Regions from separate parts of the Paenibacillus sp. IITD108 genome, predicted to be linked through region 1. Evidence: predicted binding sites of a transcription regulator. Region 1 holds the regulator's gene; the other holds the start of a gene.
What was found. Region 1 encodes CtsR, which represses protease genes until heat stress. Its sites were predicted from a motif close to ATGGTCAATAAAGGTCAAACA; they were not measured.

Region 1 (16,682 bases):
CCGAAAAGCCGGCATTTTTAAATTTTCGCGGACACACGTTCCGCTATACGGCTCCAAATGGAACTTTTTCTGCGAATTATCGACCAATAACGGAACGTCTGTCACTTTGCTATCTCAAAACTGCAATTTTTAACATAATAGCGGAACGATTGACCGCCTGGGAAGGCCGTCACTTCGTTGTGGATTAGGCAACAAACAAAGAACGGCAGCGCCAGCCAGTTCTGTATGATATTTCATATACAATTGTGGTTTTCGCGCCATTTCTGCCTATTCTATATGAAATTTCATATACATTTGGTCGTTCTCAAGCTGCGTCGGCCTTTTCTGTATGATATTTCATATACAATTGTGCTTTTCGCGCCATTCCGGCTTATTCTATATGAATTTTCATATACATTTGGTCGTTCTCAAGCTGCGCCGGCCTTTTCTGTATGATATTTCATATACAATTGTGGTTTTCGCACTAAATTTCATATACATTTGGTCGTTCTCAAGCAGCCCCAGCCTATTCTGTATGATATTTCATATACAATTGTGTTTTTCGCACCATTTCTGCCTATTCTATATGAAATTTCATATACATATGGTCGTTCTCAAGCTGCGCCGTCCTTTTCTGTATGATATTTCATATACAATTGTGCTTTTCGCACCATTCCCGCTTATTCTATATGAAATTTCATATACATTCGGCCGTCCTCAAGCAATGCCGCCCGTTTCTGTAGTTTTCAAGCTGCGCCGGCCCAACTATCACTTAAAGAATAGTTCCGCCGCAAAGCAGTAAAGTAAAGGCTTATACTTTTCTTACTAAAACAAAAACACCCCTGCAGCATCACATGCTGCAGAGGCGTTTTATCGCGGTCCCACTCTGCTTAGATGTTCACATTGCCGAAACTCCCCCAGCAACATAAAACATCACTTTAAAATCCTTAACGCGGATTGACGTTGCCGCCTACCCTGAAAAGCGCTATAAAAAACGCGTTCAGCTCGGGACAAAGCTCCCAGGTGCATTTTCCGTCCAGCTGATGAGACAACTTCCAGCCTCTGTCCGCCCGATAGCTCGGCTATCCGGCGAATCCGGTTGTCCTCTCTGTGCATCCCGCTGTCAACGTACTTCTCCTGTTCGTTGCCGGTCCTATATTTATGCTGCGCAGCAACATAATAGTTAGCCATAGTATAGCGAATCCCTCGCTACATAACAAGTATATGTTTTGTTCCTTTACTTCGCTAATCTTCCATTCAAGCGTTCTGCCACCTTCGCTTTGCCAAGCAGCATAATCGATTGATTCAGGTCTGGACCATGCGTTTGTCCGGTTACCGCAGCGCGGATTGGCATAAACAGCTGCTTGCCCTTAAAGCCCGTTTCCTTCTGAACCGCTTTAATCATATCTTTTATCGCATCGGCATCAAACGCGCCTTCGTCAGCTTCTTCTACTTTCGCCAGAAAAGCTTGCAGAACGGCCGGAACTTGTTCCTCTGCCAATACAGCTGCCGCTTCTTCTTCATCCACAACATTTTCCTGGAAGAAGGTTTGTGTTACATCCGTAATTTCAGCCGCATAGCGCAAGCGATCCTGATAAAGAGCAACAAGCGCATTTACCCATTCCTGCTGCTGCTCATCCAGCTCGCTAGCAATCAGCCCTGCTTTTTGCAAATGCGGTATGCATAGTTCAACAACTCTCTCCAGCTCTGCCTTTTTCAAATACTCACTGTTAATCCAGCTAAGCTTCTGCGTGTCAAATACGGCAGGGCTTTTACTTAGACGTTCCGGCTTGAACACTTCGATCAGCTCTTCTCGAGAGAACATCTCCTGTTCCCCTTCAGGCGACCAGCCGAGCAAAGTAATGAAATTGAACATAGCTTCTGGCAAGTAGCCAAGCTCATCATATTGCTCAATGAATTGAATAATCGATTCATCTCGTTTGCTCAGCTTCTTCCGATTCTCGTTCACAATAAGCGTCATATGCCCGAAAATAGGCGGCTCCCAGCCGAATGCTTCATAGATCATCAGCTGTCTAGGCGTATTGGAAACATGGTCTTCTCCGCGCAGCACATGGCTAATGCGCATTAAATAATCATCCAGCACAACTGCAAAATTGTAAGTCGGAATACCATCCTTCTTCACGATGACGAAATCGCCCATTTCAGCTGTGTCAAAGCTTATCGTACCTTTAACCAAATCATTAAAAGTGTATGTTTTTCCTTCCGGCACACGGAAACGAATGCTTGGAATGCGGCCTTCCGCTTCGAAAGCAGCGTGCTGCTCAGCTGTCAGGTCGCGGTGCTTGCCTGAATAACGGGGAGTCTCGCCACGAGCGAGCTGCTCCTCCCGCTCCGCTTCAAGCTCCTCTTCTGTGCAGTAGCAGCGGTAAGCCTTTCCTTCGTCAATCAACTGCTGCCAATACTTATTATAAATTTCAATTCGCTCAGTTTGACGATACGGTCCATATTCACCGCCTAGATCCACACTTTCATCCCAGTCCATGCCGAGCCATTTCAAATATTGCAATTGATTTTCTTCTCCGCCTGCCACATTGCGCTTTACATCTGTATCTTCTATACGAATAATAAACTTTCCGCCGCGGCTGCGAGCAAATAAATAATTAAATAATGCCGTTCTTGCATTACCAATATGAAGATGTCCTGTTGGCGATGGCGCATAGCGCACTCGAATTTGTTCTGTCATGTTTATTGATCCTCCCTGCGTATTAAGCAAACCGCCGTTTGAGCGGCAATTCCTTCTCCCCGGCCGACAAAACCAAGCTGCTCTGTCGTCGTAGCCTTAACATTCACTTGCGATTCATCCGCCTTAAGCGCTTTGGCAATCACTGCCCTCATCTGAGGTATGTATGGCAGCATCTTAGGCCGCTGCGCCATAATGGTACAGTCGATATTGCCGAGACGATATCCCTTCTGTTCAATTAGAGCCCATACATCTTCAAGCAGCTTTAGGCTGTCAGCATCTTTATAGGCCATGTCCGTATCCGGGAAATGCGTGCCGATATCGCCAAGCCCAACCGCTCCAAGCACCGCGTCTGTTACAGCATGCAGCAGCACATCCGCATCAGAATGTCCGAGAAGCCCTTTTTCATACGGAATCGTCACTCCCCCAATAATACAAGGCCGTCCCTCGACCAGCTGATGAACATCAAAGCCTGTCCCCACTCGAATCATTGCTCATTCTCTCCCTTGTTGCTCCTTAAGCCCGCCATCAGCATATGCGCCATTGGCAAATCCTCCGGAGTTGTAATTTTTATATTTGTATATTCCCCTTCAGCTACATACACCTGCATACCCGAACGCTCAACCAGCATAGCGTCATCTGTGCCGACAAAGCCGTCCGCACGCGCCTGTTCATGCGCCTCAATCAACTGGGCACGACGAAAAGCTTGCGGCGTTTGGATAGCCCACAAGCTTTTACGATCCGGTGTAGCAGTAATTTTACCTGTATGATCTACTTGCTTGATCGTATCTTTTACCGGCACAGCCAGTACGGATGCTCCCTTATGCTCCGCTATCGCACAGCACTTCCTCACAGCTGCCTCGGTTACAAGTGGACGCACGCCATCATGCACCATCACCCACTTGCCATCCAGGCGCAGCAAGCCTTCGTAAACCGAATCCTGACGCTCCGCACCGCCGCATACGACAGCTTTTACTTTATCTAGTTGATAGTCGTTTACCCATTGCTCACAGCGAGCTACATCCAGTCCGCCTACTACAAGAACAATTTCTTGCACGAAGGCCATCTGTTGGAATAGCTCCAGCGTATGAACAAGAATCGGCTTGTCCACCAGCTGCAAATACTGCTTGCTCTCCGGCGTTCCCATACGGCTGCCGCGGCCGGCAGCTACAATTACGACGCCCCACTGTCCTGCTACCTCTACCATGTCTCAACCTGCCTCACGCTGTTTTTGCATCCCCGCTAACAAGCATGCAAAACGATTGCATACAATAGTCTTATTGTACCTCGTTACAGCGCTTTTTCCAACAACTTCGGCTTAGCAAATATCATCCGGCCAGCTGAGGTTTGCAAAACACTTGTTACAAGCACTTCCATCGTCATGCCAATATATTCGCGCCCGCCCTCTACTACGATCATTGTGCCGTCATCCAAATAAGCAACGCCTTGTCCGAATTCCTTGCCATCCTTAATGACCTGCACCACAATTTCTTCACCCGGCAGAACGACCGGCTTCACTGCATTTGCAAGATCATTAATATTAAGGACAGACACGCCCTGCAGCTCACACACTTTATTCAAATTAAAATCATTTGTCACTACTTTTCCTTGCAAAGCTTTCGCCAGCTTTACCAGCTTGCTGTCAACCTCTCCAATTTCCTCGTAGTCGCCCTCGTAGATGAGTACTTTTACTTCTAGCTCTTTTTGAATTTTATTCAAAATATCGAGCCCTCTGCGGCCGCGATTGCGCTTAAGCAAATCTGAGGAATCGGCTATATGCTGCAGCTCCTCAAGCACAAACTGAGGAATAACGAGCGTTCCTTCAATAAATCCAGTTTTGCAAATATCTGCGATTCTGCCATCAATAATGACGCTTGTATCCAAAATTTTATGCTCTTCAAACCCTCGTCCTTCATCCGGTGCTGCAATTGGAATCTTTCGCTCCATAAGATGCTGCAAGCCAGAGCTTAGCTCTTCCTGCTTAGACAGCCCTACACAAAACCCTAAGTATCCAAGAACCAAAGATAGAAAGGCAGGTACAAATTGACCCAGACCTCCTAAATCTGCTACTGCAGGATAAAGCATGACCGATAACAGCAAACCGACTAACAATCCAGCAGATCCGGCAAAAAGCTGCTTCATTGGCAGCGCGGCCGTACGGTCTACCGTAAGCTGCAAGTACGTAATAAGTCGTCCAGCGAGCAGAGTAGCTACTATTAAGCCGCATAGTGCTCCTACGGCTATATTCATGTAATAAGTGCTTGATTGTTGGAATATAGTAAGCGACGCTCCAGACCATGCAGACGAAGGATTAAAAAACTTATAGGCTTCGTTTCCGGTAAAACTTCCAAACAAGATCCCAATTACTTGTATTATTCGTCTAACCATAATGGTTCACCTCCATTACAATTATGTTCCAATTTTAGGATCTTTAATCGTTCGCAAACATATTATTAACAATTTTATAAAATTCACAATTCATATTTTGTAAACGGAGCCAATGAGGTCTATAATGAAATAGAGATTACTTCACAAGAGGTGGGTGAGAGAAGTGGAACCGATCAATACTCCAACGCTCGATCAATTCCAGCAGCAAGTATCGGAATTACTGCTAAGACACCGCAGCTTACTTGATGTGATGTCAAAGTTCGGGCAATCCAATGCAGCGGTTAATCGTGCAGTTACGAAGGCTGTAACAGATTGCGGTTGTATAGAAATCAATGCCAAGAAACAATCTTACACGGAGGAGCTTGACCTTGAGCATGCCAAGAGTTCTATGCAAAGCCATTTATCCGGACAACTATGTGAACATTGCTATGATGTACTGAAAAGTGAAATGGGTCGTAATTTGTTCTACATGACTGCTTTATGCAACTTGCTTAATTTAAAACTGGACGATGTTGTTGCCAACGAGTCCAAAAAATGCTCAACATTAGGTTTTTTCAATTTGACCTAAACAGACGCCTATAGTTGAAGAAAAAACCGCAGGCTCACCATTTAAGTGGTGCCTGCGGTTTTTTCAATACAAGAATAAACGGCTCCGCCGTCAAATAAAAAACGCCTCTTCAGCGTATTAAAGCTGGAAGAGGCGTTGCTTCGTTACAATGTTGTTTAAGCTAAACGTTCCGATTTGGATTCATCGTTGCTCGGATCATTTTCCTCGCGTTTCCGTTTGCGCTTGACGACTCTGCGGTCAACGTTTTTTTTTAATCCATAAAGCGCATAGAGCAGCAGCGGAATAAATAAAATTTGTGACAGCTGATTTTTAAACGTAATACCAAGAATAACTGCAATGATAACAATTAGCGGAACGATCCATACAGCATTTTTGGGAATGCCTACCTTTTTGAAATTAGGATAACGAATTGTACTTACCATCAACAGAGATAAAGCTACCGTAGTAACAGCCAGCAAAACTACCGAAATATCATGGCTGAACAAAGCCAGCGTCGCTAATACGCCGCCCGCAGCAGGGATCGGCAAGCCTATAAAATAACCAGAATTGCTTGTAACAACATTAAATCTTGCCAGACGCAAAGCGCCGCAGATCGGAAATAATGCAGTAATGATCCAAGCCGCTGGCTGATATATATCTTGAAACGCAGTCACATACATAATGAATGCTGGTGCTGCTCCAAACGAAACAACATCCGAAAGCGAATCCAGCTCCTTGCCAAATTCACTTTGCGCATTGAGCGCCCGAGCCACACGGCCATCCACACCATCAAGCAGCATCGCTATAATAATCATCATTACAGCCATTGCCGGATTTCCATTAAACACTAGAATGATGGCAACGATCCCCAAGAACAAATTTCCGATTGTAAATAGACTTGGTATCGATTTTGCAATCATGAATTACACCTCTTCTCTCCTAGCAGACCCAATCCATACGTAAAATGATTAGCCCGCATTCAACCAATTGTATGGGATTTAGATTTGCCTGTCAATAAACATCTGTTCTTGAATCCGTCTAAGCCCTTCTTGAATGGAGCGCGCGCGCACCTCTCCAATGCCGTCAACATCGTCAAGCTCCTCAATAGTAGCCATCTGAATTCGAGGAAGATGCTGGAACCGTTCGATGAGATTATTCATAATCATGATCGGCAATCTTGGAATTTTGCTTAGGAGACGATACCCGCGAGAAGCAACCGATTCTTCAAGCATGCTATTGGCGTGTGGATAACCCATTAGTCGAATAATTGGAGTAAAATCAAGCAGCTCATCCCAGCTCAGCTTTTTCAGGCCGGCTCTAAGCTCTCTAATTTTCTCGTCTGAATTATCCTTTGCATAATCCTTAAGCAAATACCAAGCATCTTGTTCCACACCGGTTACTAATTCTTCCATCTGCATGCTAATAAGCCGTCCTTCTGTGCCCAGCTCATTGACATAACGTTTAATTTCCATTTTGATACGAAGCACCATCTCAACACGTTGAATAACATAAGCGACTTCCTGGAGAGTAACCAATTCCTCAAACTCCAGTGCGGACAAGTTGGTAAAAGCTTGATTCAATACCGCTTTGTATTTCTCCAACGTTTGAATCGCCTGATTCGCTTTAGTAAGTATTACGCCGATATCCTTTAAAGAGTAACGTAAATTTCCTAGATATAGCGTAATAATATTTCTTCGCTGTGAAATGGAGACGACCAGCTTGCCTGTTTGCTTGGCTACCCGCTCTGCAGTTCGATGCCTGATCCCTGTTTCTGTAGATGGAATGGTGCTAAGAGGAATAAGCTGGGTATTGGCGTACAATATACGCCTCATATCTTCACTCATAATAATCGCCCCATCCATCTTGGCCAGCTCGTACAGATAATTGGGCGAGAAATCGCAATTAATCGAGAAGCCTCCGTCCACTACCTCCATTACCTCCGGACTATATCCAACAACAATTAGTGCTCCTGTTTTAGCTCGCAGAACATTTTCCAATCCATCTCGAAAAGGGGTCCCTGGCGCGACTAATTGCAATAATTGGTTCATAATTTCTTGATGTGCCGATTCCTTCATGTCACTACCCCCTTTTTATCCCAAAGCAGCTTTCAATGCTTCAGACACCGTGTTTACGCCTATCAGCTCAATGCCGCCCGGCGCTTTCCAGCCCTTCATACTTTTTTCTGGCATAATTACTCTTTTGAAGCCCAGCTTCTCTGCTTCCTTAACGCGCTGTTCCGCTCTTGAAACCGCTCTAACCTCGCCTGTCAGGCCAACTTCTCCGAATATAACATCATATGGCTTAGTAGGCGCGTCTCGAAAGCTGGAGGCCAGACTAACCGCTGCAGCAAGATCGACAGCAGGCTCATCAAGCTTTACGCCTCCGGCAACATTCAAATAGGCATCCTGCGTCTGCAGGAACATGCCGTTGCGCTTCTCAAGTACAGCAATAATTAGCGCCATCCGGTGGTGATCGATGCCAGTGGCCATTCTTCTTGGCGAAGGAAAATGGGTTGTCGCAACAAGCGCCTGCAGCTCAACAAGGACCGGTCTCGTACCCTCCATGCTTGCTACTACAGTGGAGCCGGCTACGCCCAAGGGCCGCTCCGATAAAAACAGCTCTGAAGGGTTGGACACTTCTCTTAGCCCGCTTTCGCCCATCTCGAAAATGCCAATTTCATTAGTCGAGCCAAATCGATTTTTGACCGCACGCAGCAAACGGTATGTATGATGACGCTCGCCTTCAAAATACAATACGCTGTCTACCATATGCTCAAGCAAGCGCGGGCCTGCTATTGCTCCTTCCTTCGTTACATGGCCGACGAGCACCGTTGCAATGCCTTTGATTTTGGCCGTGCGCATGAAATGCGCCGTACATTCTCTAACCTGTGATACACTGCCCGGAGCAGATTGCACATTGGGATCATACACAGTCTGAATGGAATCGATAACGAGAAAATCCGGCTCCAAACTTTCTATCGCCTCATTAATGTGCTCCATATTTGTCTCGCATAGTACAAATAATGATTCAATTAGAGCACCTAGACGATCGGCGCGCATCCTTGTTTGCCGAACAGATTCCTCACCGGAGATATATAGCACCTTTAAGCCTTTGCTTGCCAGCGCATAAGAAGTTTGCAGCAGCAGCGTAGATTTTCCAATGCCAGGGTCTCCTCCGACAAGAATAAGCGAGCCTGGAACGACGCCTCCGCCCAGTACACGGTTAAGCTCGGTCATCGACGTTTCTATTCTCGGCTCCTGCTCATTATTTATATGTATGATCGATTTCGGCTTTTCTTTCGTATGAATCGACGATAAGCCGATACCCTTAGTTTTGACCACAGTTTCTTTTTCTTCTACCATCGTATTCCACTCATGGCAGCCTGGGCATTTTCCATACCATTTAGGTGATTCTGTGCCACACTCCGTACATACGAACTTTAATTTAACCTTAGCCATTACGATCTCCTTCTCATCAATCTTACTTTAACTCAAACTTAAAGGGTTATTTATTCTTACCCATCATAATTTCTTGTCAATAACAACATCTTATTTGTAACATTAATAAATTTTTAGAATTAAAAAAATTGTACCATTATATAGCCAGAGTATAAAGAAATTTTACAAAGTTCTGCAATTTCTAGGAGAATACGACTGAATCCTGCATTTTTATTTGCTTTCTAATAGCAAAAAACTGTCCAGCCGCACTATGGCAAACTGGACAGTTCTTCTGATAGCTGCTTATTTATTTTGCTGGCTGTTCCTCACTTGCAGGCTTACTTTCCACTGCTTCATCCGGTCTCACAATAACCAAAGCTCCATCCTTCTCATCAATAATAAAGGTATCGCCTTTTTTAATAAGACCTAGCAGCAAGTCCTCGGAGATACGATCCTCAATATGCTTCTGGATAGCTCTGCGAAGCGGTCTTGCTCCATATTGCGGATCAAAGCCTTCCTTGGCCAAAAAGTTTTTGGCTGATTCGGTAAGCGTGAACTCCACATTTTGCTCCTTGAGTCGCTTGCGCAGCTCATCTGCCATAAGCGACACGATCTGAGCAATATGCTCCTGGCCTAGAGAATGGAATACGATCGTTTCATCGATACGGTTCAAAAACTCTGGACGGAAGCTCTTTTTCAGCTCAGCCATAACTTTATCCTTCATGACGGAGAAATCATGGCCCGCATCCTGCACAGCTGTAAAGCCGAGCGAGGAGTTGCGCTTGATTTGTTCCGCACCAACGTTGGAAGTCATAATAATCAGCGTATTGCGGAAGTCAACTACACGGCCTTTGGAATCCGTCAAGCGGCCATCCTCTAGCACTTGCAGCAATATATTAAACACTTCCGGATGTGCTTTTTCAATTTCGTCCAATAGGACAACGGAGTAAGGCTTGCGTCTTACTTTTTCAGTCAGCTGACCGCCTTCCTCATAACCGACATATCCTGGAGGCGCTCCTACTAGACGGGAAGTCGAATGCTTCTCCATATACTCCGACATATCGATCCGGATTACCGCATTCTCATCGCCGAACATCGCTTCTGCTAGCGCGCGTGCCAGCTCTGTTTTACCTACGCCAGTTGGTCCAAGGAAGATAAAAGAACCGATCGGGCGCTTAGGGTCTTTCAGCCCTGCTCTAGCTCTGCGGATAGCCCGGGATACCGATTTAACCGCCTCTTCTTGACCAATTACGCGATCATGAAGAATGGACTCCATCTTCAGCAAGCGCTCCGTTTCTTCCTCAGCCATTTTGCTGACAGGAATACCCGTCCAGTTCGCTACTACTTGAGCGATATCCTCAGGAGTAACCTCGGAATCAGTACGTCCCTGCTTTTCCTTCCATTCATTTTTCGTCGTATCCAATTCCTCGCGGATTTTTTGCTCTGTATCTCGCAAAGCAGCCGCTTTCTCAAACTCCTGGCTTTGCACCGCTGCATCCTTTTCCTTGCGAATATCTTCAAGACGATTTTCAAGCTCTTTCAAATTTGGCGGTACAGTGTAAGTTTGCAAGCGTACCTTCGAGCTTGCTTCATCAATAAGATCGATTGCTTTGTCCGGCAAGAAACGATCTGTAATATAACGATCCGACAGCTTAACCGCCTGCACAATCGCTTCATCTGTAATTTTCACGCGATGATGCGCTTCGTAACGGTCACGGAGACCATGCAAAATTAGAATGGCTTCTTCTGGAGACGGCTGATCTACCGTAATTGGCTGGAAGCGGCGTTCAAGCGCTGCATCCTTTTCAATGTACTTGCGGTATTCATCCAGTGTTGTCGCACCAATACATTGCAGCTCGCCGCGAGCAAGCGCGGGCTTCAATATATTGGAGGCATCAATCGCGCCTTCCGCGCCGCCAGCTCCAATCAGTGTATGAAGCTCATCGATAAATAGAATGACGTTGCCAGCCTGACGAATTTCATCCATTATTTTTTTAAGGCGATCCTCAAACTCGCCACGATATTTAGTCCCTGCTACGACAGAGCCCATATCCAGCGTCATTACACGCTTATCGCGCAATGTTTCTGGAATTTCATTATCGATAATTTTCTGAGCCAGCCCTTCGGCAACTGCTGTCTTACCAACACCAGGCTCTCCAATCAATACCGGATTGTTTTTTGTTCTACGGCTCAGAACCTGTATAACACGCTCAATTTCCTTACTGCGGCCAATGACAGGGTCAAGGTTGCCTTCTCTCGCATAAGCCGTTAGATCCCTTGCCAGGCCATCCAGAGTAGGCGTGCTCATATTCGTCTGTGTGCTGTGATTGCTGGATACAGCTTCGCTGCTGCCGAGCAGCTGAAGCACCTGCTGGCGAGCTTTATTAAGGCTTATGCCCAAATTATTAAGTACGCGTGCTGCAACTCCTTCACCCTCACGAATCAAGCCAAGCAAAATATGCTCTGTGCCTACATACGTATGACCCAGTTTGCGAGCTTCATCCATCGACAGCTCAATTACTTTCTTCGCACGCGGGGTATAAGCAATGCTGTTCGGCTGCTCTTGACCGCGCCCAATAAGCGCTTCTACTTCATCCTGAATTTTTTCAAGACCTAAACCAAGTCCGATTAAAGCTTTTGCAGCAATACCTTCTCCTTCGCGAATCAAGCCAAGCAAAATATGCTCTGTACCTATATTATTATGACCTAGCCTTACCGCCTCTTCCTGAGCCAAGGCTAATACCTTTTGTGCACGTTCAGTAAATCGTCCAAACATCATATTACAGCACCTCCATCATGAAATTTATTGCCTATTTGATTTCTTATAAGCTCAGCTCTTCTAACATCGCGCTGCTCTGGGCTCAGCTTTTCATTAAACGTTTTTTGAAGAAAGCCCGGCTGCGTCATAACAAGCAATTCATTAAGCGACTGCGATGAAATGCCCGTCAGAATGCCGACATCAGCACCAAGTCTTACATCAGATAATCGCTGCGCCGCTTCCTTGGAATCCATTATAGATGCGAAGGACAGGATGCCGTAAGATCTTCTTACTCTGTCTGCGATTCTTAAAGGTGATTCCTCCAACAAACGTCTGCGAGCAGCTTTCTCATGTTCAATAATTTGTCTTGCAACATTGTGCAAATTATCTATAATTTCTTCCTCGGATTGTCCAAGCGTTATTTGGTTCGATATTTGAAACAGATTGCCGAGCGCTTCGCTGCCTTCGCCATAAAGACCTCTTACTGCAAGCCCTACCTGGGTGACAGCAGTTAAAATACGATTAATTTGCTGTGTAAGCACGAGTGCAGGCAAATGCATCATAACTGAAGCCCTAAGGCCTGTTCCTACATTAGTTGGACATGTGGTCAAATAGCCTCTCTGCTCGTCAAATGCATAATCGACAACCTCTTCAAAAGCATCATCGAGCTTGCTGGCCAGCTGCCAAGCCTCTTGAATTTGAAAGCCGGGATACATACACTGTATGCGCAAATGATCCTCTTCATTAATCATCAGGCTAATCGATTCATTTTCGCTTAAAAGAACGGCGCCAGCCCGCGATTCACTAGCCAAGTTTGGGCTAATAAGATGCTTTTCAACAAGCACTCTTTTATCCAGCTCGCTTAAATCGGTTAGCAGCAGTTGTTCAAACTGGCCAAATTCCGCCAAAGGCTCTGATTCGCCTGCTTCCATTAGTTTATTGAGCACTGCCACCGCCTGCTGATTAGCTGCCAGCATCGGAAAAGGCTGATCGCTTAAATTTCTGGCAAGGCGAACCCTGCTGCTAATGACAATTTCAGATTCAGGACCAGCATCCTTCATCCAATCGCTAAGTGCATGCTCAGTAAAACGCTGCTTCGTCAACAGACTCACTCCTTTCATAAACTACATCGCTTTATTCGCTGCAAGAAGTTACAATCTTGCAGTTATGGCAGACTATTGTTTATTACTCGTTATTTTTCATTAACCTGGCGTTCTAATTCACGTATGCGATCACGCAAATGAGCGGCTTCTTCAAATTCTTCATGCTCAATATGGGTATGCATATCTTTACGCAGCTGTTCAATTTCTCTCAAACATTGAATACGGCCACCGGAGCGCTTGGGTATTTTGCCGCTATGCGCAATATTTCCATGCACTCTTTTAAGTAGCGGATCCAATCGTTCTGCAAACTTCTTATAGCAAGAGCTGCAGCCAAAACGGCCTATTTTACTAAACTGCGTATACGTTAACCCGCACTCCTCACAGCGAATCGATTGTTCTTCTACGCCTTTGAGTGAGTTGGATTTTCCTAACTGATCAAAATCAAGCAGTCCAGATAACAAGCTATGAATAGAGAAGCTGTTTGGCACACCGATATTAGCTTCCCCTTTATCTCTTGCACAGCTCTCACAAATGTGAAATTCTGTTTTTACTCCGTTGACAATTTTAGTGAAATGAAGCGTAGCTGGCTTATTGCCGCATTCTTGACAGAGCATGCCTGATTCCTCCCTTCACTTTCCTGAAGAAAAAAAATATTTGTACAGGTAATTCGTGAATTCTTACTTCACAAGCAAAGAAATAAGCATCGCGCGCAGCAGTCTTGCTCTTACTTCGTCACGCATAGGCAGTATTAAGCCAATCGTATCCCGCTGAATCGCAGCACGAAGCAAATTAGCTTCCCCCTTAGTGACCATTTCAGCCTCCTCCAGCTGATAAATAAGGCCTTCCGCGCTGTTCTGGTCAAGGCTGCTGCCGATCGTTTTCTCAATATGATAAGAAATCATCTTGAGTGCTGGCAGCTCTACGCGCTGAATACGGATATAGCCTCCGCCGCCGCGCTTGCTCTCCACCATATAACCCTTCTCTAATGTAAAACGTGTACTAATCACATAATTAATCTGAGATGGAACGCAGGAAAACCTGTCTGCCAGCTCATTCCGTTGAATTTCCACTGCTCCTTCATTGCTCAGATCCAGTCTATGCTTTAAATACTGTTCAATGAGATCGGAAATATTCCGCAAAGGCACCAACCCCCTGAATAGCTTCATAATAGTAATAACACTTACTTGATCAAATAAATCAGCTTTTTATTGACTTTGACTTTCTTTGATCTTAATAATTATTATACGCTTTTCAAATGAGATTTCAAGAGTATACATGAAATTTTCTGAAAATTTAGTTAAGTGGATCCAAATAGAGCGACAGCACTAAATAAACATTTTGCATACACTTGAAACACATGGCATCTATAAAGTAGTTTGTTATTTTTTCAGCAAGTTTATACCGTTCGCTTGTCCTTCCTGGTCATAACAAGGGTCGAATTTATCAATCCTCTAAAAAGGAAAAAGCCACAACACTTATTCTTTGTTAAATGTTTGAACAACATTCCAAGAATAAAGCTATGGCTAAATAAGTTTAAATATGTGATGCGAATTTTGACATTTTGGACAATAAACGTTGCGATTTTGATGCTTTCAGCTTACCCGCGATTCATGACGATCAGCTTGAGTTCCGTCATTTCCTCAACTGCATACTTAATCCCTTCACGTCCAGTGCCGCTTTCTTTGACACCGCCGTACGGCATATGATCAACTCTGAATGTTGGAATATCATTAATCATAACGCCGCCTACCTGAAGCTCATCTGCAGCTTGAAGGGCAGTATGGATATCGTTGGTATAAATGCCTGCCTGCAGTCCATATTGCGAATCATTAACAAGCTTGATCGCTTCATGAATGGAAGATACTTTGTTAATAACGACGACAGGCGCAAATATCTCCTGACAGGAAATTTTCAAATGCGCAGCAGCCTCTAAAACAATTGTCGGAGCAAGTATACCGTTGTCAATATGTCCGCCTGCCGCTATCCAAGCTCCTTCCTGCTTTGCTTCATCCAGCCACTCCAGCACGCGCTCGCATTCCTTCTTCGCAATTAATGCCGATACATCTGTGTCAGAATCAAGCGGATTACCCATTTTAAGCTGCATTGTTTGTTCCTTAAATTGCTCAACAAACTGCTCATATATTTGCTCATGAACATAAATGCGCTGCAAAGAAATACATACCTGTCCTTGATTTGAAAATGCGCCCATTACACAACGGTTAATCATTTTATTAATATGAACTCCCTGATCCACAATTAATGCAGAATTGGAACCAAGCTCGAGCGTAACACGCTTTAAGCCTGCTTGTGAACGAATTCTCATGCCAACCTCCGGGCTGCCGGTAAAAGTAATCATCGACACTCTATCGTCTGCAACAAGAGCATTACCTGCTATACTTCCAGGTCCGGTAACAACATTTAATATCCCTTTTGGCAAGCCTGCTTCCTCGAACAGCTCCGCAATAAAATACGCAGAAAGCGGCGTTTGCGAGGCTGGCTTCAACACAATCGTATTACCAGCAGCAATCGCAGGGCCAACCTTGTGGGCAACTAAATTAAATGGGAAGTTGAATGGCGTAATCGCGCCTATTACGCCTATTGGCTTCTTTACCGTATAAGCGATTCTCCCCTCGCCTCCAGGAGCAGCATCCATCGGAATTGTCTCGCCGTATATTCGTTTTGCTTCTTCAGCAGCAAACTTATACGTTTGCACCGTCCGATCTATTTCGCCTAGAGCAATTTTCAGTGGCTTTGCGGCTTCTAACGCTATTATTCTTGCCGCTTCATCTTTTCGTTCATTTAATCGCATTGCTACTTTTTCCAAAATGTCGGCACGCTTGTGCGCCGGCATCTTGGCAGCTGCGTCAGCAGCTCTATAGGCTGCTGCGATAGCTGCATCCAGCTCAATTTGATCAGCTGAGGGTACGTGAGCTATTACTTCCTGCGAGAACGGTGATTTTAATTCTATATACTGCTTTGCTTCCACCCATTGCCCATCTATAAATAAATGCTTTTGCATAATTATTCCTCCTTGCGAAACGTTAAATCGTTAACAACTAAACCATCCATCAAACAATGTAATTGTGACAGCTTATTCGCTGTTTGACAACGTCTTGGCTACTTTCAAATTTTAACGAAGCTGAGGGGTGTCGATTAATTACGGATAGGGCAACAAGCAATAGGAAGGGGTGTCACTGCGATCAAGATTGGGATTCCGACCGCTGTTGTAGTCCAATTTTTTGATGAAATAACCCCTGTAAAGGATAAAATTGGCCTACAAAGGCGGACGCTGCCGCTTCTCCATTCCCACTCTTGCTCTTCGTTCCCTTTTCTTTTTCCTTGCCAATCATTGCTCACAAATAATCGACCTATAGAGCGCTATCTATGAAATAATTACCGTTTGGAGCACCTTTTTCCCTTCGCAAAGCTGCTGCGATGCGTTCGCACATTAGCTTTTAGCTGCCCATGGGTGCTGATGTGTGCTACGCTAAGCATGGACAGCCAGAGATGCCGGCCGACGGACGACTAACAGGTAAAGGGATTTTATGTCCTTAGATTGCCCATATTCCGCCTAAAGCTAGCATTTCAGCCAAACTAACGACATATTTTCAGGCTGTTGAAAAAGCTCTACAGCGGCTTAATAGTCTGCATAACGGACCTAGAGTGGAACTCGGGTTGCTTTCATTTTTTAACGAATCCTGAATACGCTATTTCGCATAAAATGCCTCTTTTGAAATTCTAATGCATCACAGAGACGCTATCTGTGAAC
Region 2 (16,682 bases), on a different contig from region 1:
TGATCAAGCGCGCATGCTGCTTGAGGAAGGCAGATTCAACGAAGCTGTTCGTATGTTGGAAGATATTGTGGCAGCACAGCCGGATTTTTTTGCAGCCCGCAATAATTTGGCGCTTGCCTATTACTATATGGGGTTATTTGATAAGGCTTTGGATAGCGTCCATGAAGTGCTCTCTATGGATGCCGGCAATTTGCATGCCTTATGCAATCTATCGATTTTTTACCAGCATGACGGCGATGAAGAGCAATTAAAGCCGCTCGTGTCATTATTGATAAAAACAGAGCCTTTCCATGAGGAGCATGTGTTTAAACTGGCTACAACGATGGGCATCTTAGGAGAGCATAGTGCTGCTTACCGTCATTTTACCCGTCTGCTCAAAAAACATGAGCTGGGCCAGGATCCATGTCTATATCATTATGCGGCTGTTGCCGCCTGCAATATTGGACGCTTTAACGAAGCAGAGCGATTGTGGAAGCAGACCAGAAAGCTGGATCCAGCTTCGACGATTCCGCACTATTTCATGGAGCAGCTTGAGCTCGTTAAGCAAGGCAAGCTTTCCGCCCCGCTTAGCTATCATTACCATTTGCCATTCGAAGAGCAGTTCAAGCTTTGGGAAAAGTCGTCGGAAGGCATTCCCGATCATATGAAGAGTGATCCATTGGTTCGATCGTCCTTTTTCTGGGCATTGCGGAACGGGGATATGAATACGAAGCTGCAGGTTATTCAAGCCTTTGGGATGATTGGCGATGAGGAAGTCAAGGATGTACTGCGCTCATTTCTGGCAGAGCCTGACGAGGATGACTATTTGAAAAAAATAGCGATTTTTGTCTTAAGGACGCTAGGCGTTCAGGAACAGATCAAAGTGGTGCTTGACGGCAAGGAAACGGTTGTCGGCCCTAACCGTATCCCGTCCCAGCTCCCTATTTGGGAAGAGCAGTGGGAGAAGGTAGCGCAGACCGCTATTCACCACATGAGCAAGCATTATGATCTTATGCAGCAGCATGATATGATGACATTATGGACTGAGTTTTTGTCTCGGCTTTACCCGGATATTCCAAAGCTTTCGAAGCTTGAGAGCTGGGCGGCAGCACTTGAGTATTTAACGGCCAAAATGCACCGCAAGGCGATTTCCTATCACGAGGTATCCATGCGATATGGTGTCTCTATATCAACGATTAGCCGCTATGTTAAGCTGATTGATGAGACGGTTGGCATTAAAGAAAAGATGAAGTCGATAAGCTCGGTATTTGCCTCTCATGAGCTTGCTCAGGATGAGGAACAATAAATCTGCTTTCCAGAATAAGTATTGAGGTGAACGATATGTACAAATCGATTATTGTTGGAACAGGTCCAGCGGGACTAACGGCTGCAATTTACCTAGCTCGTGCAAATATGAATCCTCTAATTATAGAAGGTCCTGAGCCAGGCGGACAATTGACAACGACGACTGATGTAGAAAACTTTCCAGGTTTTCCGGATGGTATTCTAGGACCTGAATTAATGGCTAATATGCGCAAGCAAGCGGAACGCTTTGGCGCTACATTTATAACGGGCTGGGTAAACAGTGTTGACCTGTCGGAGCGTCCATTCAAGCTGCAAGTAGAAGGCAAGGGCGAAATCGTGGGCGAATCGCTTATTATTTCGACTGGAGCATCGGCCAAATATTTGGGCATACCTGGTGAGAAGGATAACGTAGGTAAAGGTGTAAGCACTTGTGCAACATGCGACGGCTTCTTCTTCCGCGGCAAAAAAATCGTTGTTATCGGCGGAGGAGACTCTGCTATGGAGGAAGCTAACTTCTTGACACGCTTTGCTTCTAATGTAGAAATTGTAAACCGCCGTGACGAGCTGCGTGCTTCCAAAATAATGCAGGACCGCGCTCGCGCAAATGAAAAGATCAGCTGGAGCCTTAACCGTACTCCGCTTGAAGTCGTGGCGACGGGTATGGGCGTGACAGGGTTGAAAGTGCGCAATAATGCTACTGGCGAGGATGAGCTTATAGAGACAGACGGCGTATTTGTGGCTATCGGCCACACGCCTAATACGAAATTCCTAGCGGGGCAAATTGATACGGACGAAGTTGGCTATATCCAAGTGAAGCCAGGCTCCTCTGAGACGAATGTGCCAGGCGTGTTCGCTTGCGGCGACGTTCAAGACAACAAGTATCGTCAGGCTATAACAGCGGCGGGCAGCGGATGTATGGCTGCACTCGATTGCGAAAGATATTTGGAAAGCCTATAATAACGACACTTTTATGTATCACTGGAACAAAGCTATGCCTGCTAAGCTTGATTGGTGGAAGGCATAGCTTTTTTTCAAAAATTGGAAAGGATAAGTTTTCACCTTATACCTATTCCTATTTTTCACCGAGAAACGGCACATTCTTAGCCAAGGAAGCGCAGCGCTTCTTCTTGAAAATAAGCATTGCAGGAAGCTGATGCAAAGCTGTGCAAAGCTCCCTTGCTTGGCACTGCAGGCCGGTTGTCTTGACCGATGGAAGCGCAACGCTTATAGTTGGAACAGAGAACTTTAACTTTATTAATGAGGTGGATAAGTAATGTCTGAAAAGATTTACGTTGGAGTCGATGTCGGCGGTACTTCGATTAAAGTAGGTGTTTGCGATGGAGAAGGCCAATTGCTGCATACTTATGAAGGACCGACAGAAACGAGTAAAGGAACGGACACTATCCTACATAATATTGCCAATTATTCGAGACTAGTTGTACAGGAAGCTAATCTTGATTGGGAGCTAGTTGATGGAGTAGGTGTTGGGATTGCTGGTTTTCTAGACATTCCAAACGGGATTGTGAAATATTCAGCTAATCTGAACATCGTGGATACAAATTTAAAGCAATTTTTGGAGCAGGAGCTGCAAAAAGTAATTAAAATTAATAATGACGCCAACGTGGCTGCGCTTGGCGAGGCATGGGCAGGAGCTGGCAAAGGCGTAAACCACTGCGTATGCTATACGCTTGGTACTGGTGTAGGCGGCGGCATTATTATTGACGGCAAGATTGTTGAGGGCTATAACGGAATGGCCGGTGAGCTTGGACATATCGCCATTGTTCCGGATCTGGAAGCCATTCAATGCGGCTGCGGCAAGATGGGCTGCCTGGAGTCCGTTTCTTCAGCGACCGGAATTATACGTATGGCTAAGGATGCTGTAGAGCGCGGCGACCGGACATCTTTGTCGCAAGTGGAAGAGATTATGGCTAAGGATGTTTTTGATGCTGCCAAAGCAGGAGATGAGGTGGCGGCTCGCATCGTCAGCCGCGCGGCTTACTATTTGGGCAAGTCGATGGCCATGATGTCGATCGTGCTGAATCCGCAATATTTCATTATTGGCGGCGGTGTATCGAAGGCAGGGGATTTCCTGTTTGACCAAATACGCGAGGTATACGAAAAATATGCGCTTGATCAAGCTAAGGAAGGCGTAAGCATCGTACCGGCAGTACTAGGAAACAATGCAGGGGTCGTTGGTGCAGCAGGTCTTATTTTAAGAGGATAGTAGGTGTGATTCATGGAAACGGCAGCAACTTTGGCAAAGCTTGTAATCATTACAGGAATGTCCGGGGCGGGCAAGACGATTGCTGTCCAAAGCCTTGAAGATTTAGGGTTTTTCTGTGTGGACAATTTACCGCCTGTGCTAATTCCGAAGTTTGCGGAATTAATTGAGCAGTCTAATGGTAAAATAGGTAAAGTAGCACTTGTTATTGATTTACGGGGCCGGGAGTTTTTTACCGCTCTTTCGGAATCGCTTGCTTATATAAAGGATCATAATACAATCAGCTGCGAAATATTGTTTCTTGATGCTACCGACGAAGTGCTTGTGCAGCGCTACAAGGAAAGCCGTCGCCGCCATCCGCTTGCACAGGACGGCATGCCGCTTGACGGTATAAAGCATGAACGCCGCATGCTTGAGGATTTGAAGGGCTCTGCCTCTCAGGTCATTGATACGAGCAAGCTGAAGCCTTTGCAGCTAAAGGAACGCATAATTGCCAGATTTACAAATATGGAGCACAGCAGCCTGTCGGTTAACGTCACCTCCTTTGGCTTTAAATATGGGATGCCGATAGATGCGGACTTAATATTTGATGTACGATTTTTGCCTAACCCTCATTACGTTGAGCAGCTTCGACCAAATACGGGCCAGCATCCTGACGTCTATGACTATGTGATGAAATGGCCGGAGACGCAGCAGTTTTTAGCTAAGCTCATTGATATGCTTCAGTTTCTAATTCCTTTATATCGCAAGGAAGGCAAGAGCCAGGTTGTGATAGGTATTGGATGTACTGGCGGCAAGCATCGATCAGTAGCGATCGCTGAATACTTGGGGCGCATCCTTGGGAGCAGTGATACTGAACGTGTGCGTGTCAGCCATCGCGACAGCGAGCGCGATAAGCATTAATGAGGGGAGGCTATTAGCATTAGAGAGCAAATCATGGAGCGTCCCAAAATTGTCGTCATCGGCGGAGGCACAGGACTATCCGTTATGCTGCGCGGCCTGAAAGAGAAACCGCTTGATATAACGGCTGTCGTCACGGTTGCTGATGATGGCGGAAGCTCAGGAATTCTGCGCAATGAGCTGCAAATACCGCCGCCAGGCGATATCCGCAACGTGCTTATGGCGCTTGCGGATACAGAACCTTTGCTAACGGAAGTGTTACAGTATCGCTTTCAGAATGGCACGGGTCTTGCAGGACATAGCCTGGGCAACCTGATGCTGGCGGCCATGACCGATATCGCGGGAGATTTCGTAACGGGCGTACGGGAGCTTAGCCGGGTTTTGGCGGTAAGAGGCCGGGTGCTGCCGGCTGCGGCCAGCGCGATTGTATTGAAGGCGGAGATGGCTGACGGAACGATTATAACGGGCGAGTCAAATATCCCAAAAGCCGGGCAAGCGATCAAGCGTGTTTTCCTGGAGCCGGAAAATGTAGAAGCATTGCCGGAAGCGGTAGAAGCGATCGTACAGGCGGATGCTATTTTAATAGGCCCAGGGAGCTTATACACGAGTATTATCCCGAATTTGATTGTGCCGAGCCTGGCTCAGGCAATTGTCGAATCTGAGGCTGTCAAGCTGTTCGTATGCAATGTTATGACTCAGCCGGGTGAGACCGATAATTATACGGTAAGCAATCATTTGGACGCTATACATGCTCATATCGGGCATCATTTGTTTGATTATGTTATTGTAAATGATGGAGAAATTCCACCGCAGGTAGAGAGCAAGTATGCTGAAAAAGGAGCACGAGCTGTCCATCTGGATATGGATGAGGTTACTCGCAGAGGCTATAAGGTAATTGCAGACCGTTTAGTTTTGTTCCGCACCTTCCTAAGGCATGATGCCGAGAGGCTAAGCCATCATATCTATAAGCTGGTGGAAAACTGGATGTTGAGAAAGAGGTGATGAACGATGTCTTTTGCGGCCCAGACAAAAAAAGAGCTGACCATGATTGAATCAGATAGCTGCTGCGAGCGCGCAGAGCTTTCAGCGCTAATCAGAATGAATGGATCAGTCAGCGTCTCCAGCCGTAAAGTCGTTCTTGACATCTCTACAGAAAATGCTGCGATTGCACGCAGAATATATACACTGCTGAAGAAGCATTTTGATGTGCATGTAGAGCTGCTTGTTCGCAAAAAAATGCGATTGAAAAAAAATAATGTATATATTGTACGTATTCCTGTCAAAGTACAAGAAATCTTGAAGGATTTGCATATCGTTTCGGAAGGATTTCTATTTAATCCCGGTATTGATGAAGAAATGCTGCGCAAGCCTTGCTGCAAGCGTTCATACTTGCGGGGGGCGTTTCTTGCAGGAGGTTCCGTTAATAACCCGGAGGGCTCATCGTATCATTTGGAAATATCGTCGATGTATGCAGAGCATTGCGCTTCGCTTGTTGATTTGGCCAACACGTTTAATCTGAATGCAAGATGCATCGAACGCAAAAAAGGCTTCGTCTTTTACATCAAGGAAGGCGAGAAAATTATCGAGCTGCTTAATATTATCGGCGCGCACCAAGCGTTGTTCAAATTTGAGGATGTACGCATTATGCGGGATATGCGCAATTCTGTCAATCGCATCGTAAATTGCGAAACAGCTAATTTGAATAAGACGATCGGTGCGGCTGTACGGCAGATTGACAATATTAAGCTTCTGCAAAAAGAGATTGGATTGGATAGCTTGCCGGAGAAGCTGCGAGAGGTTGCAGAAATTCGGCTGCAGCACCCCGATTTGAATTTGACAGAGGTTGGAGAGCTGCTGAAAGTTAAGGTGAGCAAGTCCGGCGTGAATCACAGATTGCGCAAAATTGACGAGCTTGCCGAAAAAATAAGAGGCAGTTGAATTTTGCCTAGTGCAACGGCATGTAAAATGTTATAATAATGAATATGTGACTTTTTGTGATGATGCTATGTGAAATAGTAAAATAGAGGGGGTTATGATTCCATGACAAGGCTTCCAGTTGTTGTTCGTCTAAAGACGGGACTTCATGCAAGGCCAGCAGCGTTATTCGTACAAGAAGCGAATAAATTTTCCTCCGAGGTTTTCGTAGAAAAAGACGATAAAAAAGTGAATGCTAAATCTATTATGGGTATTATGAGCCTTGCGATAAGCTCAGGTACTGAAGTATCCATAAGTGCAGAAGGTTCGGACGCAGAACAGGCTGTAAACGCTTTAGTCGCTCTTGTAAGCAAAGAAGAGCTCGAGAACCAATAATAACTATCTGCAGCTTTCGAGGGCTGCAGGCAGGGGATGGAAGGGTCTCGCGAAGGGTTGTAACTCGCGAGGACAGCTTCCTTTTTTTGCGTTCAAATTTATAATAACCTGGATATAAAAAAAGCAGCTGACTAGTTGTCAACTGCTGTACTTAATTATATCCTACATCTCTATACTTTTAATAATTTCTTTAAGCTTGTCTGCTGATTTATGGAAGAGCTGCTGTTCGTGCTCGGTTAGTTTAATTTCCAGAGCCTTGCGGATGCCGCTGCGGTCTACGACACATGGAACACCAAGATAAACGTCTGAGACGCCATAGTAGCTGTCCAGCAGGGTAGATACGTTAAGCACCGCACCTTCATCCTGCAGAATAGCTGTACAAATCCGATCCAGCGCGAGTGCGATCGCGTAATAGGTTGCTCCTTTGGCTTCGATAATTTCGTAGGCTGCATCTCTTGTTTGGACGAACAGTTCTTCTTTTACCTCATTGCTAAGCTCAATGGCTGTTCCGGCCAGATTGGCCAGACTCCAAACCGGCAGCTCTGAATCTCCGTGCTCGCCTATAATGTGAGCGTGAACGCTGCGCGGATCAATATGCAAATGCTGGCCTATTAGGTAGCGGAAGCGAGCGCTGTCAAGCAATGTGCCTGAGCCGATGACGCGGTGCGCCGGCCAGTTCGATTTTTTCAATGAAAAGTAGCTCATAATATCAACCGGGTTGGAAGCAATTAGCAGAATGCCATCTTGATTATAAGGCAGTATTTGTTCGATAATGCTGTCAAATATGCTGACATTTCGTTTCAGAAGATCGATCCTCGTCTCGCCCTGCCTTTGAGCGGCGCCTGCCGTAATAATGATTATATCTGCACCAGCACAGTCCTTATATGTACCGGCCCACACTTTAGCCCCTCCAACAAAAGGCATGCCATGGTTCATATCGAGCGCATCGCCAGCCGCTTTGCCTGCATTGGAATCAATTAGCACCAATTCGTCCATGCGATTGCGCAGCAATAAAGTATATGCGGTAGTCGAGCCTACAGCCCCTGTCCCGATAACAACGATTCTAGTTTTTTTCATCTTGCTCCTCCACCTTTTCCATTTCTTTTAAATAAGGTTTATTGACATAGTAGTACATCCAGCCCATCAGCAGGCCGCCGCCGATAATATTGCCGATAGTGACAGGTATGAGATTATGCAGCGCACCTTGAATCGATATTGTACCCGGCTGGTTTAATACAAAAGCGATGGCAAACGTACACATATTGGCGATACTGTGCTCGTAGCCCGATATGAAGAAGCAAAATACGAACAGCATCATCGCGAACATTTTTGGTCCGTCACCCTTCAGCCCCATCGGGATAAAGAAGGCAAGACATACGAGCCAATTACATAATATACCACGGAAGAACAACTCGCTAGTAGAAGCATTGGTTTTATTGCTTACGACATCCAGCAGAAAGCCGTTGACGGTCGGCGAGTCGAACAAACCCGTCGTCCATATGAGAAAAGCGAATACTAGTGCGCCGAGTAAATTACCTGAATAGTTAATTACCCATAATTTGATTGTCTCAAGCCATGAAATTTTTTTGCGCAGCGATGTGTAGGTGTAATAAAACGTATTGCCTGTAAACAAATCGCCGCCGCCGTACGTTATCAGAATAATGGCAGCTCCAAATGTCAGCGCCGCCATTGGATAGGTTAAAGGGGATCCGACGTTATAAAAGAAGCTGCCTGATTTGAAGGCTACGATAACGCCAAAACCGATAAACATACTGGCAAGCATGGAACGGGCGATGTAATGAAGCTTATTGTGCTTATATACGTTCCATTTTTTGATGGCGAGCTGTTCTACTTTCTCTAATGGAACGATTTCCATAAGCTCACCTCCTTGAGCATATTAGCAGTTCTATAACGGTGCCTGTAATGCGGTGTCTGTAGTGCATCTGGCAGCCGTCATGATCTGTATTGCAAGCATAGCATCGTCATATTGAAGCAGAAGTGATAAAAATCACAAATTATAAGCATCAGTGAGGATGCTGTGCTGTAAAACAATTTTATACGAGATGGCACGCAGTGCATTCATGCCTTAGAATGAAGCGTCTTATTGAAGGATAGAACCATGCATACGTCACGCCTATGGCTGTTGGAGTAGATAGATATTTGAAACTTGAGTAGCAGTTGATTAGATAGATACCCGACTTGATTGGGAGTTGGAGTAGATCGATACTGATGGGTAGTTGGAGTAGGTCGATACCGACTTGATGGGTAGTTGGAGTAGGTCGATACCCGACTTGATGGGTAGTTGGAGTACGATACCGATTTGATGGGTAGTTGCGGTAGATTGATACTGATTTGATTGGTAGTTGCGGTAGAATGATACCGATTTGATAGTCCATTGGAGGAGGTTACCTTCTTATTAGTCAGAGAGCTTATGTAGTTGAAGAGAATATGTATGTTTTCCAAACTAGCTGTATTCCATCGGGTTGTTGAAAAAACTCAAAAAATACTTGCAGTAACGGCAAACTCAGTCTTGTTGAACAAGTACTCATTTGCCTGTATCCGCCTCATTAGTCTACATCCAATTTACTAAATCTAAATGTATTTCCTGTACTTAGTTTAATGAAATTTGGCTTTTTTGAGATTCTAAGGGGAAATACTACATCTAGTTTGGCGTATTTCACAATATATAGGGAAATTCAACGAAACTAGATGCATGAAATACATTTAGAAATGTTTATTCGGTAATAAAGAAGAAACTAGATGCACAAAATGTACTTAGCTTCCACTCACATAGCTTCCACGCCGAAATGACTCGAAGAAAATAATTGTACAAACAATTGCACCCGAAACATCATACAGTAGCGGTTGGCGTTACCTGAAAACGGTGCTCTCCCTGAAATTGGCCAATCGTATATGAAATTTCATGCAGAATAACCGAAATGACTCGAAAAACGCAAATGTATATGAAATATCATACAGAAATGGTTAAGGTTATCTGAAAGTGGCCAATTGTATATGAATTTTCATACAGAATACACAAAAACGACTCGAAAAATGCAAATGTATATGAAATATCATACAGAAATGGTCAAGATTATCTGAAAGTGGCCAATTGTATATGAATTTTCATACAGAATACGAAAAAATGACTCGAAAAACACAATTGTATATGAAAATTCATACAGAATAGGTACGCGCCACCTCTTACACATAAAAATAGCCCGAATCAGGCTCCCATCGGAAAGCATGATCCGGGCTATTTTGCAGCTGCTTGATGTAAGTTACAGCTCTTCGCTTAAACCTTTTCGATAACTTTATCAATCAGGCCGTAATCCAGCGCTTCTTGAGCACTCATGAAATAGTCGCGATCTGTATCCTGCTCGATGCGGCTAAGAGGCTGGCCGCTGCGCTCTGCCAAAATGTTGTTGAGCTTGTCGCGCATTTTGAGAATGCGTCTTGCACGGATTTCAATATCGCTTGCCTGTCCTTCAGCGCCGCCGAGCGGCTGGTGAATCATGACCTCGCTGTTTGGCAGCGCGAAGCGCTTGCCTTTAGCTCCGGCAGTAAGCAGGAATGCGCCCATTGAAGCAGCCATGCCAACACAAATGGTCGATACGTCAGGCTTGATGAACTGCATAGTGTCGTAGATCGCCATACCAGCTGTTATTGAACCGCCAGGGCTATTAATATATAGCGAAATATCCTTTTCAGAATCCTCTGCTGCGAGGAATAGCAGCTGAGCAATAATAGAGTTAGCAACTACATCGTTCACGCCAGAGCCAAGGAAAATAATACGATCCTTCAGCAAACGGGAGTATATATCATATGATCGCTCACCTCGATTGCTTTGCTCGATAACCATAGGTACAAAATTCATATTAACAACTCCTCCTTCATTCAGTTGAACAATTAAATAACGTAATCATATAATAACGGATTGAAAAGTAAAAGTCAAAGATGGTCAAGGAATTCGATAAATGCGCTTTTAACCTTTTAATATATAAGACTTTATAAGTTTTCACTGCAAACTTTTTCTTATATTTCGCGTAGAAACCGTATGTCCTTTAAGGATGACTGTGTCGATATTTCTTGATTATAAGCTTAAGCTTATTGCTTTAACGGAAAGGCTGAAGTTTAATCTGTTTGCGATAATCGCCCGGTGTCAGGCCGGTAACTTTTTTGAACATACGGATAAAAGATGTAACGTTGCGGTAGCCAATTCGTATTCCTACATCTTGAACACTAAGGCTGGTAGATTCGAGCAATTCCTTGGCTTTACGAATTCGCACATTGTTTAGATGCTCGCTGAAGTTAATACCTGTTTTTTCTTTCATCAAAATAGACAAATAATTGCTTGAGATATTTAATGATTCTGCTACCGAATCCAATGAAATATCCTCTGCATAGCTTGCCTCCATAATGTCGGCCGCACGATTCGCCAAATCGTTTTGCTCATTTTTTACAGAGCGGATTAAGGAAGTGACTCGGACAATGTGCGGTTCCATCCTATGACTTATTTCTTCGATGGTGAAACATTCCTCGGTCTCCTTTAAATCTATCCGGAGCTCGGCCAAGTTTATTTTTTGATCAAATGTAGCAGTTTGCTGGAATATCCTCTCCAATATGGATTTGGCGAACTTTCTGATATTGTCAGCGCTCTCTTCCTTTTGATGCAAATATCGCAACATTTGGTTCAGCGATTCTTTAGATTCGAGTATATTACCTTCGCGCAAGTTAAGATCAAATTCTTTTTCTTTTTCTAATACATAGGCATGATTAACTAGCGGACGGAGATCAGAAATAAATTGAGTTTCCGACAGCAGCTTGGCCTGACCCGCTTTCTCCAGCACTTCATTATAAGCTTTGCTGAATTCTGCGGCGGACGCGTAGATAGAGCTCATAGCTATAGAGATAAGGTAATACTGTGAATCTCCGTCCCACACTTTCTTCAAGGGAAGCATCGTTTCTTGTAAAGTGTCTATCGGTTTGTCGTCAAAAATTATCGATAATATTTGATTGCTTTCAATTTGAAAGGTATGTGAACCCGGAAAACTGTCACTCATCACCAAATTTATGTATTCCCTTAAGTAGTAAGACACATCGTCAAGAGAAATATTGAGCTCCTTTAACGAAGCATGCCGGAATTGTAAATGAAAAAGAATAATTCGAAATTTTCGGTTGGCTAGAATGAAATCCTGCAAATCGCTTAAGTCCGATCGGATCATTTTCAATTTATTCATATATCCGTAATTAGTCAGCAGCGACTTTTTATTGATCAGCTCGGTTTGAATATCGTTTCTTTCTTTAATCAGGGAATGAATTTTGTCATGGATCAAATTAAATTCGCTAATTGTACTTCCGAGTCCCTTCAGCTTTGAGTGCTGGACTGCTGTGATGATTTGCTTAACTGGACGGTAAAGCCTTCTACTGAAAAAATGGGAGCAGACAATCCCGGCTCCAATTGACAGACCAAGAGCCAGCAGTAAGTTGAGGTTAAATTTCTTCATTTGTGCAGATACGATTGATGTAGGCATCTTAACGATGTATGATAATGCGCTTTCATTTCCTTTTTGTGAGAAATAGTAATATTGGCCTTGCTCTACTTCTCCATCCGCTTCTTCAAATTTATTTAGCACGGACTCGGGAAAATCACTTGTTGTTTGAAAGAGAGGTTGTTTATTTTTATCCATTATCATAAATTCGACATCAGGCAAGTTGTGAAATGCTTGCAGCATTCGATCTGTATCGAGTAACGCGATAATTTGATATTTGGGTGTTTCCTTAATGGAAATAGGCAAAAGACTTCTAATAGAGCCAGGAATAATTGAAAATTCGCTACTGGGATGCAAGCGATAGGTATAGCCTTCAACAAATTGCCCCTGCCAAAAGCTATAAGAATAGATGGAGCTTTTATAATCGCTCAAAAATAACGTCTCCGCATTGGACCTGCCCCCTTTATCCAAAACAATGGAAGATTGATTGAAATAAATAAGTATATTGTCCAAATACAATGCGCGATCAGAAACATGATTTTCGATTTCGTTAATGATTTGCCCTTCTTTCATATAGTCAATCCGATCCATCCTTTGCAAGGCTAGCTTGACATTGGCAGCTGCCACTTTAGGGTCGTAATAAAGACTGTAAAGATTGCTTTTTACGGATGTAAACACCCTCTCGTATTCCTTGACAGTATTCTGCAGCAGCAGACGGTTGTATTTGATCAATTCACCCTTGGTATCATTTTTTAATATAGAAAATGAAATCCAGTGGAGTGAAGACAGCAATATGATGACAGCGAGAAATCCGGCAAATATTTGGATGAACAAAGAATTTCTAGTCTTAATGCGAGTGGACAATTGAACAACACCCTCGAAAGTTTTTTTCTATTGTATCATGTGAAATTGAAAGCAACAGCAGTCTTTCAAGTGAAACGATAAAAATAGGTTGCCTTTTTTCTCTATAGTTATCATTTTTTTGACTAACTGATAAAAGTGTTAATAAATGAGTGAAAGGTAAATAGGCTTAAGTTTCTGCTCGATATATAATCGCCCTGAAGCCAGTAGAAGGGGGTGAAGATTGGAGTTGAAAAATTTATTGAAAAGAAAGGTTCGCAGAAATCTTGATTTATATTTGCTGATTTTGCCAGTACTCGTTTATTTTATTATTTTCGAATATTATCCGATGTATGGTGTCCAAATAGCCTTCAAGGATTTTATTGCGACCAAAGGAATTGGCGGTAGTCCATGGGTCGGTTGGAAGCACTTTGTGCGTTTTTATGAAAGCTATTATTTCTGGAGGTTGATCAAGAATACTTTGGGGATCGGCTTGTACGAGCTTGTTGTTGGTTTCCCCGTCCCTATTTTGTTAGCGTTAATGATTAATGAGGTACGCTCCAGATTATTTAAAAGAGTAGTTCAGACGGTTACTTACGCCCCACATTTTTTATCCACTGTTGTTATTGTGGGAATGCTGTTTTTATTTCTGTCCCCACAAAGCGGGCTCGTTAATCAGCTGCTGCAATGGTTTGGCTTCGAGCCAATAAAGTTCATGACTTCACCGGGATGGTTCAAAAGTGTTTATGTCATCTCAGGAGTATGGCAGCAAATGGGCTGGAGCTCAATTATTTATTTAGCAGCATTGTCGGGTGTTGACCCCCAGCTTCATGATGCGGCTAAAGTAGATGGAGCAGGTCGTCTTCGTAGAGTATGGAGTATTAATCTCCCTGTTATCGCGCCAACAATCATTATATTGCTTATTCTAAATGTTGGTAGAATTCTAAGTGTCGGGTTCGAGAAAGTGTTTCTCATGCAGAACTCGCTGAATGCGGAAGCTTCAGCTGTGATTGCAACCCATGTCTATCAAGCGGGGATTATCGGGGCTCAATACAGCTATTCTGCAGCCGTAGGCTTGTTCAACGCAGTAATAAATTTCCTTATGCTGATTGTGGTCAATTCCATAGCGCGCAAGGTTAATGACACTAGTTTGTGGTAAGGAGGCTTATGTGAATGGTATATAAGAGCCGGGGAGAACGTGTTTTTGAAGGAGTGATTTATGCAGCCCTGGGCTTGATATTGCTTATTGTTATTTATCCGTTGCTCTATGTTTTAAACGCTTCATTCAGTGATCCTATGGCCATTTTACGGGGTGAAATTTGGTTGTTGCCTAAGGGGTTTACAATTGATGCATACAAAAGAGTGTTTGAGAACCAGGACATTATAAGCGGTTACTTAAACACAATCATGTACACAGCCGTTGGTACGCTTGTGAATCTTGCTCTTACAACGATGGCAGCTTATCCTCTTTCACGAAAGGATTTTCATGGACGCAACTTTATTACAATTTGCATTGTTTTTACAATGTTCTTTAGCGGTGGAATGATCCCTCTCTATTTGTTGATCAGGGATTTACACATGTTGAATACGCTTTGGGCATTGGTTATTCCAGGAGCTGTATCGGTATGGAATATTGTCATTATGAGAACATTTTTTCAGACTAGTATTCCATTGGAAATTCAGGAGTCAGCCTTCATTGATGGTTGCTCGAATATTCAAACGCTCTTTCGAATTGTACTGCCCTTATCTATGCCGATTATTGCGGTTATGACTTTGTTTTACGCAGTGGGACACTGGAATGCATTTTTTAACGCACTTATCTATTTATCGGATCGAAGTAAATATCCATTACAGCTGTTTTTAAGAGAAATCTTGATACAAGAGCAAATGGATGAAATGACTTCGTCTACCGATGATTCTCTCGCGAATTATTTGTTACAAATAGAAGCCTTGAAATATGCGGTTGTCGTTGTTGCAAATTTGCCTATGCTCATGTTATACCCTTTCTTGCAAAAGTATTTTGTAAAGGGAGTAATGATTGGGGCGCTTAAAGGCTGATGCTCACATTGAGAAATTGGGAGGAGTTCTTTTTATATGAATACTAACAAATGGGGTTTAATGTTGTTATCGGTTATGATGGTTTTAAGTATCGTGTTGTCTGGCTGCGCCAAAGAGGCAAAACCACCATCTCCATCTGGAGCGGGAACTATTGTTGATGGAGGCAAGGAAAAGGTTAACGGCGAAGAAAAAGAAAAAGAAACAGCAGCAGACAGTAATCTCAATCCAAGCGGATTCCCAATTGTGAAGGAACCTATTTCACTTACTTTTTTTACAGGCAAGGATGCTACCAACAGCAATAAATTCGAGGAAACCTTAGTGTGGCAAGAATATGCGAAAAAGTCCAACATTCAGGTTAATTTTCAATTGGTTCCTTTTGAGAGCTTGACGGAAAAACGCAATTTGGCACTGGCCAGCGGGGATTACCCGGATGTGTTCTATACGGCCAGGCTCAGTGCTAACGATCTGATGAAATATGGCTCACAGCAAAAAGTGCTTATTCCATTAAACGATCTTATTGACCAATATGCCCCCAATTTTAAAAAGCTGCTGGATCAGTACCCGGATTTAAGAAAAGGGTTGACGATGCCAGACGGTAATATCTATTCATTCCCAACTTTCTACTCTCCCGACTTTTTGCCTGTCTTGATCGGGACGCCGCTATGGATTAATAAGAAGTGGCTGGATCAATTGAATATGCAAGAGCCGCAAACGATCGAGGACTTTTACAAATATCTGCAGGCGGTTAAGACGACCGATCTGAACGGGAATGGTCAGGCGGATGAAATTCCGTACAGTGGATCGAGTGTCAATGTAATAAAGTATCAGTTTCAGGGGTCATGGGGCCTAGGGAACCGAGGGCTCGGACACTTGTATATCGATATGGACCCGGACAAGGATCAACTGCGCTTTTATCGTCTCGATCCGAAATATAAAGAGGTTCTGGAATTTATTCATAAGCTGTATGCCGAAGAACTGATCGATCCGGAAATCTTCACGATTAAGGACGCCGCATTCCGAGCCAAAGGAGCCGAAGGAAACCTTGGTTCAGCCATTACGAACAATGCGGGTACCGCCTTTAACTTGGATCATTACGTCGGTTTAGGGGCGCTTAAAGGGCCCCATGGCGATCAACTATACTCCCATGTGGGAGTGCCTTTAGTTCAACCTGGTTCCATGGCCATAACCAATAAGAACAAATATCCGGAAGCGACGGTCAGATGGATGGATTATTTTTACGGCAATGAAGGGGCTCTGTTTTATTTTATGGGCATAGAGGGGGTCACGTATACGAAAAAGCCGGATGGATCCTTGGAGTATGTGGAGGATATTACCAACAATCCGAACGGTCTTACGATGACCCAGGCAAGAACCAAATACTTCACCTGGAACGGGGGGAGCTACCCTGCAATCGTCCAGGAGGAATACTTCCCAATGCAATCTAGTTCTATAGAGGCGGGGAAAAAGGTAGCGGATTATAAGCCTACAGAAATATGGAATAGGTTTACCTATACGGAGGAGGAGTCCGAATTCATGACGTCGGTCGGTGCGGATATCCAAACTTTCATTCTCGAAAC

Region 2: the regulator CtsR is predicted to act here: its motif matches at 10,663-10,683, upstream of clpP (ATP-dependent Clp endopeptidase proteolytic subunit ClpP).

Annotation. Positions count from the first base shown of each region.
Region 1 is NZ_JAZHCT010000053.1:260-16,941, reverse strand. It holds gene V1L65_RS27110 (hypothetical protein) at 566-781, shown strand; gene gltX (glutamate--tRNA ligase) at 1,217-2,683, opposite strand; gene ispF (2-C-methyl-D-erythritol 2,4-cyclodiphosphate synthase) at 2,686-3,171, opposite strand; gene ispD (2-C-methyl-D-erythritol 4-phosphate cytidylyltransferase) at 3,168-3,887, opposite strand; gene V1L65_RS27090 (PIN/TRAM domain-containing protein) at 3,971-5,068, opposite strand; gene V1L65_RS27085 (DUF1573 domain-containing protein) at 5,241-5,636, shown strand; gene pssA (CDP-diacylglycerol--serine O-phosphatidyltransferase) at 5,792-6,535, opposite strand; gene disA (DNA integrity scanning diadenylate cyclase DisA) at 6,614-7,690, opposite strand; gene radA (DNA repair protein RadA) at 7,706-9,073, opposite strand; gene V1L65_RS27065 (ATP-dependent Clp protease ATP-binding subunit) at 9,360-11,831, opposite strand; gene V1L65_RS27060 (protein arginine kinase) at 11,828-12,931, opposite strand; gene V1L65_RS27055 (UvrB/UvrC motif-containing protein) at 13,003-13,527, opposite strand; gene V1L65_RS27050 (CtsR family transcriptional regulator) at 13,591-14,052, opposite strand; gene V1L65_RS27045 (aldehyde dehydrogenase family protein) at 14,511-15,932, opposite strand.
Region 2 is NZ_JAZHCT010000041.1:11,094-27,775, reverse strand. It holds gene V1L65_RS24915 (tetratricopeptide repeat protein) at 1-1,285, shown strand, start outside; gene trxB (thioredoxin-disulfide reductase) at 1,321-2,241, shown strand; gene V1L65_RS24905 (ROK family glucokinase) at 2,558-3,508, shown strand; gene rapZ (RNase adapter RapZ) at 3,521-4,408, shown strand; gene V1L65_RS24895 (gluconeogenesis factor YvcK family protein) at 4,442-5,407, shown strand; gene whiA (DNA-binding protein WhiA) at 5,414-6,343, shown strand; gene V1L65_RS24885 (HPr family phosphocarrier protein) at 6,446-6,715, shown strand; gene V1L65_RS24880 (L-lactate dehydrogenase) at 6,878-7,792, opposite strand; gene V1L65_RS24875 (formate/nitrite transporter family protein) at 7,779-8,591, opposite strand; gene clpP (ATP-dependent Clp endopeptidase proteolytic subunit ClpP) at 10,011-10,592, opposite strand; gene V1L65_RS24865 (helix-turn-helix domain-containing protein) at 10,831-13,071, opposite strand; gene V1L65_RS24860 (ABC transporter permease) at 13,298-14,206, shown strand; gene V1L65_RS24855 (carbohydrate ABC transporter permease) at 14,221-15,105, shown strand; gene V1L65_RS24850 (extracellular solute-binding protein) at 15,142-16,682, shown strand, end outside.